DNA from 2 places in the Mesorhizobium sp. M1396 genome. Region 1 is predicted to be linked to the other one. Evidence: predicted binding sites of a transcription regulator. Region 1 holds the regulator's gene; the other holds the start of a gene.
What was found. The regulator LexA, encoded in region 1, represses DNA repair genes until DNA is damaged. The targets are predictions, from matches to a motif close to TGTTCNNNNTGTGTTCNG.
Positions count from the first base shown of each region.

Region 2: the regulator LexA is predicted to act here: its motif matches at 1,151-1,168, upstream of recA (recombinase RecA).

Region 1 covers NZ_JAMYLA010000044.1:40,820-45,205, forward strand. Annotated here, with positions in the region: gene kynU (kynureninase) at 1-1,157, shown strand, start outside; gene lexA (transcriptional repressor LexA) at 1,603-2,355, shown strand; gene NKH02_RS25010 (ComEC/Rec2 family competence protein) at 2,349-4,386, opposite strand, start outside.
Region 2 covers NZ_JAMYLA010000007.1:37,149-41,534, reverse strand. Annotated here, with positions in the region: gene recA (recombinase RecA) at 1-1,093, opposite strand, end outside; gene NKH02_RS06155 (carbohydrate kinase family protein) at 1,377-2,321, shown strand; gene NKH02_RS06150 (pseudouridine-5'-phosphate glycosidase) at 2,396-3,313, shown strand; gene NKH02_RS06145 (TfoX/Sxy family protein) at 3,549-3,872, opposite strand; gene NKH02_RS06140 (GFA family protein) at 3,964-4,386, shown strand, end outside.

The DNA of each region.
Region 1 (4,386 bases):
GGGTGATCTATCTTGACGGCAATTCGCTTGGAGCAGCGTCTCATGCCGTTTTCGGCGAGCTGCAGCAGGCGGCGACCCAGGAATGGGCCCAGGATCTCATCCGGGCCTGGAATACAGCCGGATGGTTCGAGATGCCGATCGAACTCGGCGATCAGCTTGGACGCCTGATCGGAGCCGCGGCCGGCCAGACCGTCGTCTGCGACACGACGTCGACCAACATCTACAAGGTGCTGCATGCGGCGATGGAGATGCGGCCCGGCCGGTTGGCCATCGTCGCCGAGGGTGACAGTTTTCCCACCGACCTGTACATCGCCGAAGGCGTGGCCTCGACCCGGGATGGCGCCTTGCTGCGCCTCGCGGGCGTCGACGCGCCAACCATCGAAGAGCTGATCGACGAAAGCGTCGCGGTGGTGCTGGTCAACCACGTCAATTACAAATCCGGTGAACTGCGCGACATGACGGCGCTGACGCGCAAGGCTCATGCGGCCGGAGCGCTGATCGTCTGGGATCTCTGCCACACCGCGGGCGCTCTGCCGGTCGAGCTCGATCATGCAAATGCTGATTTCGCTGTCGGCTGCACCTACAAGTACCTCAACGGCGGTCCGGGCGCGCCAGCCTTCATCTATGCCGCCCAGCGCCACCACGGCGAGATCAGCCAGCCACTCAGCGGCTGGTGGGGGCATGCACGGCCCTTTGCCTTCGAACGGGGTTATGTTGCCGGCACCGGTATCCGCCGCTTTCTGTGCGGCACGCAGCCGGTCCTGTCGATGCGGGCGCTCAAAGGCGCGCTTGCCATCTGGAACGACGTCGACATGGCGGCATTGCGAAAGAAAAGTGTCGCGCTGACCGAACTGTTCATCCAGCTCGTCGAAGCGAAGTGCGGCGCCTATGGTCTCACGCTGGAGAGCACTCGCGACGCGACCAGGCGCGGCAGCCATGTGTCGTTCCTTCACGATCATGGCTATCAAATCATGCGGGCGCTGATCGAGCGCGGAGTGATCGGTGACTTCCGCGCGCCGTCAACCATCCGTTTCGGATTTACGCCGCTCTATGTCGGCTACAAGGACGTGTGGCTGGCGGTCGAGGTGCTGGAAGACATTCTGCGCACGAGTGCATGGAAGGACCAGCGTTTCGCCGTCAAGGAGGCCGTGACCTGACGCGGCCGTCCCGACGATCTGTTGTCGCGTCTTGCCCCCAGGTCGGATGACGGAGGACGAATTTTTCAACTCGCGAATGCGTTCGCCGCTGGTGGCCGGCGCAGGCTGCAATAGATTAACCAAGGTTGGCATTTTGGCTTCGTTTCGTTCACGGCAAACGAACGCCCGGAAAGCTGGAAATGCGCCCGTCGCGGATCCATGGGCAGCTCATGCCAGGCTTGAGCCAAGGGTGGGCCACAGCCCATTAACCATAACAATTTCAATGCCGGCAAGCGCATTGTGACGGCATACAGTCGTCGACGAGGCCCGCTGGCGAGCGCCAATAATTTCGACCCCCCTAATAAATTCATTAAACTTTAAACAGTTGCGGAACACAACTGGAACAGATAGTGTTTGTTCTGGGTTTGTTTTTCCGATTCTGGTTTCAGGTACCCTGGGGGCCGCCATGCTGACGCGCAAGCAACACGAACTGCTGATGTTCATCCATGAACGCCTGAAGGAAAGCGGCATTCCGCCATCCTTCGACGAGATGAAGGAGGCGCTCGACCTTGCCTCCAAATCCGGGATTCATCGTTTGATCACGGCACTGGAAGAGCGCGGCTTCATTCGCCGGCTGCCCAACCGGGCACGCGCGCTGGAAGTGCTGCGGCTGCCGGACTCGATCGCACCCGGCCTCAACGCGGCAAAGAAGTTCTCTCCAAGCGTCATCCAGGGCAGTCTTGGTCAGGCCAGTCTCGGCCAGGGCGGCCTTGGCCGGCAGATCAGGCCAGCGTCTTCGCGGATGTCTTCAGCAGGCAATGACGACGACGTGGTCGCCGCCGTGTCGATCCCCGTGATGGGGCGCATCGCCGCCGGTGTGCCGATCGATGCCATCCAGCACCAGACGCATTCGATCTCGGTGCCGCCAGACATGATCATGGGCGGCGAGCACTATGCGCTGGAGGTCAAGGGCGACTCGATGATCGAGGCCGGCATCTTCGACGGCGACACCGTCATCATCCGCAATGCCGATACGGCGAGCCCTGGCGAGATCATCGTGGCGCTGGTGGATGAAGAGGAAGCGACGCTGAAGCGGTTCCGCCGCAAGGGCGCCTCGATTGCTCTCGAAGCCGCCAATCCGGCCTATGAAACCCGTATTTTCGGGCCAGACAGGGTCAAGGTGCAGGGCAAGCTCGTTGGCCTGATCCGCCGCTACTGAGGCAGCTGCGGTTTAACGACTGGCTTCTCGGGTCTCTTGAAGGGCGGCAGGCCTCTCGCCTCGCGCGAAAACTTGCGTTGCGCGTGCCAGGGTCGATATGGCCTGTCCACGGCGAAGCTGATTGTCGCCGGCGTGGTCGCCGATTGGCGATCGAAGAAGACGGCAGCACTGCCTTTGCGGGCCAGTTGCCGTTTGGTGATGACCAGAACCAGCGGGTTGTGACAGGCGTCATAGGCCGTCGCGTCATTGATGACGATCAGGTCGGCGAAACCACAGGCTTTCCAGGTGTCTTTTCGGTCCTCGATATAGGCAATGAACGCGCCAGACGGATGCCTGGCGAGACAAACGCCTGATGTGCAATAGAACGGCGCTCCGGGCGGCATTTCAGCCGCATCCGCGACGTCGAATTGACCGTCGCCTTCGTCGAACACCTCCGGCACGATGATGCTTTCGGATGTCAGCGCACGCTTCCAGTTGTCGACGGTGAATTCGTTCGGCCTGGCCCGGCTGACCGCGAGTTCGCCGCCGCCGATCGGCAACGCAACCAGCCGTGCGTCCTCCGAGATCAGCACGTCGGGTGCGCGCGTGTCCGAGACCGTCAGCAGGCCGGCAAGCGCGAAAGGAAGAGCTGCCAGCCGCAGCCATGTCGTCGCCATCGTCGCGATGACAAGGGCAATCGCCACCAGAAGAACAGACTGCTGCGAAATCAAGCCGATTGCGTCGACTGGCGAACGCTCGGAAATCCATCCGGACATTGCGATCATCGCCGTCAGGCCTTTGCCCATTACATAAAGAAAGGGGCCGTCGGCGCCGAATGGCATCGCCAGTGCGCTGAGGACTGCGAAAGGCATGACGACCAGTGATACGATCGGCATGATCGCCAGATTGGCGAACAGGCTGAGCGGCGACACACGCTGAAAATGCCAGATGGCAAACAGCGCCGTGGCGCCGCCGGCGATGATGGAAGTCATGGAAAGGCCGCCTGCCGCCAGCAGGAATTTTCGCGTCAGGAAACCAGGCAGCGACCGCTTTGGCGGCGGTGGTCTCGTCTTTCCCGCACGATGCTCCGACCAGCCGGCATAGGCGCCGACCAGCGCCGCGGTTGCGGCGAAGGACATCTGGAAACTCGGGCCGACCACTTCATGCGGCGACACCACGATGACGGCGATCGCCGAAACTGCTAGATTGCGCATGGTGAGTGCCGCCCGATCGAACAGCACGGCAATCAGCATCACCGCCAGCATGATGAAGCTGCGCTCGGCGGCGACGACGACGCCTGAGATGATGAGATAGGCGGCGATCGAGAACAGTGCCGCGACGGCGGCGTATTTCTTGACCGGACGACGCGCGGAAAAGTCCGGAAACAAGGCGAAGGCGCCGCGCAGCAACCCCATGATGGTGCCGGCGACGAGCGCCATATGCAGTCCGGAAATGGAGATGATGTGGTAGATGCCGGTACGCCGCATAGCTTCGTTGATGTCATCGGGAATGCCGGCGCGCACGCCGACGATCAGCGCCGCGGCGATCTCGCCCTCGGCGCCACCGACGCTGCCCCTGATGTGGTCGGCAATCGCTTCACGGGCTTTTTCTATCCCCGAGGAAAGGCGGGCCGATATCGGCATGCCGCCGTCATCGGTGACGATAAGTTTTGGATTGCCGAGAAAGAACCCGCTGCCGCCGATGCCGGCGAAATAGCTGTCGAAGGAGAAGTCGTAGCTGCCCGGCCGCACCGGCCCGGTCGGCGGCAACAGCTTGGCATATCCAGTGATCAGGGAGCCGGCGATCATGTCCGCCGGGATCTTTCGCGCCGAAAGTCGCACCCGCTCCGGCGCATAGCGCAGTTTCGGCCTTGCAGTCGATGTGACGTCGATGGTCAGCCGGATACGACCGCTCTCCATCCGGTCGAGCGAAACGACGCGGCCGGTCACTTGCGTCGAGATTTCCGAGCCCAGCATCTGCGTTCCCGCCCGCCATGTCTCGACCTTTGCGGCGAGCAGGCCGAGCGCGCACAAAAGTGCCGCCATGAAGCAC
Region 2 (4,386 bases), on a different contig from region 1:
TCGCGCCGGATTCCTCCTCGAAACCGTCGTCGCCACCTTCGGAGCCGCCATTCTCAAGGAATTTCTCGGCGATCAGCCCGGCGTTCTGCCTGAGCGCCAATTCGATCTCGCGCGCGGTGTCGGGATTGTCGCGCAGGAACAGCTTGGCATTCTCACGGCCCTGGCCGAGACGCTGCGAATTGTAGGAGAACCAGGCGCCCGACTTCTCGACCACGCCGGCCTTGACGCCGAGATCGACCAGTTCACCGGTCTTGGACACGCCTTCTCCATACATGATGTCGAACTCGACCACCTTGAAGGGCGGCGCCAGCTTGTTCTTGACCACCTTGACGCGGGTCTGGTTGCCGACGACCTCGTCGCGGTCCTTGACCGAGCCGATGCGGCGAATGTCGAGGCGCACCGAAGCGTAGAATTTCAGCGCGTTGCCGCCGGTCGTGGTCTCGGGCGAACCGAACATGACGCCGATCTTCATGCGTATCTGGTTGATGAAGATGACCATGGTGTTGGAACGCGAGATCGAAGCGGTCAGCTTGCGCAGCGCCTGGCTCATCAGGCGGGCCTGCAGGCCGGGCAGCGAATCGCCCATCTCGCCTTCGATTTCGGCGCGTGGCGTCAGCGCCGCCACCGAATCGACCACCAGCACGTCGATGGCGCCGGAGCGCACCAGCGTGTCGCAGATTTCCAGCGCCTGCTCACCGGTGTCGGGCTGCGAGATCAGGAGGTTCTCCAGATCGACGCCAAGCTTGCGGGCATAGACCGGATCGAGCGCGTGCTCGGCATCGACGAAGGCGCAGATACCGCCCTTCTTCTGGGCTTCGGCCACGGTGTGCAGCGCCAGCGTCGTCTTGCCCGAGCTTTCCGGCCCATAGATCTCGACGATGCGGCCGCGCGGCAGGCCACCGACGCCAAGCGCGATGTCGAGGCCAAGCGAGCCGGTCGGCACCGTTTCGATCTCGACGACCTGCTCGTTCGCGCCGAGCCGCATGATCGAGCCTTTGCCGAAAGCCCGCTCGATTTGCGACAGCGCCGCATCCAGAGCCTTTGATTTGTCCACCGCTTTGTCCTCTACCAGCCGCAAAGAATTCTGAGCCATGATACATCACCCCTTGGTCGTCAATGAAGGCCGGACAATCCGTAATCCCTGCCAATTTGTACCTTTTTTGTTCTCGTTTGGCAAGAGGGGTCAAATATCTGAAAAACAATCAATATCCAGATTTGTTCTTTTTTTGTCTCACGATTTAGCTTCACGACGTCTAACGCATTGGGGCCAGGCGGCTCGATTGTTTCGATCCGCCGAATCGCTACCTTTGCATGCGAAGCGCCGTCACGCAGTCTAGCGCTTGTGCGACCGGAATAACAAAGGTGATATCGCCGGCATGCTGAAATCCACGAAAATACTGGCCGTAGGCGGCGCCCATATCGATCGGCGCGGCCAGGTATCAGGTCCCTACGTGCCGGCTGCTTCCAATCCCGGCACGATGCGCGAGGATGTCGGCGGCGGCGTTTTCAACGCGCTGCGCAGCGCAGTTCGCCGTGGCGTGTCCGCGTCGCTGCTGTCGGTGCGCGGCGGCGATGCCGCTGCCGATGCCGTTTCACGAGCCATCGCCGAGGCAGGCATTACCGACCTGTCCGCGGTGTTCCTCGACCGCACCACGCCGAGCTATACGGCGCTGATCGACAACGAGGGCGAACTGATCGTCGGCTTCGCCGACATGGCGCTCTATGACCTAGCGTTCCCCAAGCAGATCAGGCGCTCCAGGGTCCGGGAGGTGATCGCTGCCGCCGACGCCGTCTTCTGCGACGCCAATCTGCCGACGGCGGCACTGGAGCGGCTGGTTTCGCTTGCGGCCGGCAAACCCGTCTTCGCCATTGCCATTTCGCCGGCCAAGATCGTGCGTTTGAAGCCGGTGCTCGGCAATCTGGCCGTCGTCTTCATGAACCGGCGCGAAGCGACCGCACTGGCGGACCTGGACGTGGCAACTTCCCCGCAAGACATCGTCGCCGGGCTGAGACGCGCGGGGCTCAGGAGCGGCGTGGTGACGGCGGGCGGCAGTGCCATGCTGGGCTTCGATGACGCCGGCGCCTTCTCGATCCTGCCGCCGCCGCCAAGGAGGATAGCCGACGTCACCGGCGCAGGCGATGCGCTGGCCGGCGCAACGGTCGCTGCCTTGCTGCACGGCCTGCCGCTGCGGGTGGCCCTGCGCGAGGGCATTGCCGCGGCGACGCTTGCCATCGAAAGCCCGGACGCCGTTCCGGATTTCACCGCGGCGACCTTCGCGGAGGCACTGGCCCTTGTGCCGGATGCGCAGGAAGTGGCATGAGACCGGCAAATTCATAGTGCCGGAGTTTTTCGCGCGCCCAAGTGGACGCGACGCACTCCGGGATGGAGATCCAGATGACCCCAGAGACCGCCCGCCCCTTCATCGACATCCACGCGCCGGTGGCGCAGGCCCTGGCCGCCGGCCGGCCGGTGGTGGCGCTGGAAAGCACCATCATCACCCATGGCATGCCCTACCCCGACAATGGCGCCATGGCCGCGGATGTCGAAAAGATCATCACCGACGGCGGCGCCGTGCCGGCGACGATCGCCGTGGTCGGCGGCCGCATCAAGATCGGGCTCTCGGACGGCGAGCGTGAGTCCCTTGCAATGACAGGCGATGCCATGAAGCTGTCGCGCGCCGATCTCGGCTTCGCCGTCGCGCAAGGGCGCACCGGCGGCACAACGGTCGCCGCCACCATGATCGCGGCGCATATGGTCGGCATAAAAGTGTTCGCCACCGGCGGTATCGGCGGCGTCCACAAGGGTGCGGAAAAGAGCTTCGACATTTCCGCTGATCTCGACGAGTTGGCGCGCACACCGGTCATCGTCGTGTCTGCGGGCGCCAAGGCCATCCTCGACATCGAAAAGACGCTGGAAGTGCTGGAAACGCGCGGCGTGCCGGTGATCGGCCATGGCTGCGAGACGATGCCAGCCTTCTGGTCCAGGCATTCGCCGTTCCGCGCGCCGCTGACCCTGCACAGTCCGGAAGAGATCGCGCATTTCTACCAGACTCGGGCTTCGCTGGGCCTCGCCGGCGGCGTGCTGATCGCCAATCCGGTGCCCGAGAACCACGAAATCCCGGCCGAAGAGATGGCCGGTTACATCGAAGCCGCGCAGAAGGCCGCAGAGGCGCTCAACGTGACCGGCAAAGCGGTGACGCCGTTCCTGCTGTCGAAAATCCTCGAACTGACCGACGGCAGGAGCCTGAAGACCAACATCGCGCTGGTCGAAAACAATGCAAGGCTGGCGGCGAAGATTGCGAAGGCGCTTTAGGAGTGCCGCCAACGTCGGCGGGACAGCACCCCCCTCTGGCCTGCCGGCCATCTCCCCCGCAAGTGGGGAGATCGGATGTCGCATCGGCTTTCGCCAATCACCAGCGTTGACGAGTGTGAGCCGGCGGTTGAGCTGCCAATCTCCCTCCTTGCGGGGGAGATGGCCGGCAGGCCAGAGGGGGGTGCTGTCCCTCGGCGTTTCCAACCCTGCACAGCCGCAACGTCCGAAAATCGTCTCACTTCCCCGCCCTTCGTCCCGCCTCATACGCCCGCCCTGCCCAGACCGTCATCTCGTCGGGATCATCGAAAGCGCTGTCGGGAACGCTCCAATAGGGCATGGAGACTAGCTTGCCGTGGCGGGAGCCGGTGTAGGTCCATCGCCGGCAACCGGCGGCTTCGAAGTCGGGCGCGCTTTGCTCGTCGGCCTTCAGCAGCAATTCGCCGCGCAGCACCACGGCGACGATGACGCCGTCGAAATAGATGCCCTTGCCGCCGAACAGTTTGCGGATGCTAACCGGGCCGAGGCCTTCGAACAGTTCGGCGATGCGTTCATTGTCCATGCCGCGATCATGTCACCGGCATTTGACATTGTCATCGCGCAACCAAAATCATGCTGACAGGTTGAGAACATTCCGTCGGAGTCTTTTTGTCATGCCGCTTCTGCTCAAGGGATCCTGCCGCTGCAATGCCGTGCGTTTCGAGGTGGAGAGCCACACGCCGGTGCCGTTCATGCTGTGCTACTGCTCGATCTGCCGCAAGCAGCAAGGCGGCGGCGGTTTTGCCATCAATCTCGGCGCCGACTACGAAACGCTGAACATCAGGGGCAAGAGAAGTCTCGGTGTCTACCGGGCCGAGATTGAAGACGACGAGCACCCACATTGCGAGATATCGACCGGCGAACGCAATTTCTGCAAGAAGTGCGGGTCGGCGCTGTGGCTCTACGATCCGACCTGGCCGGAACTGGTGCATCCCTTTGCCTCGGCTGTCGACAGCGATCTGCCGAAGCCGCCCAGCAAGGTGCATTTGATGCTGAAATACAAGGCGAACTGGGTCGAGCCCGATATCGCCAAAGGC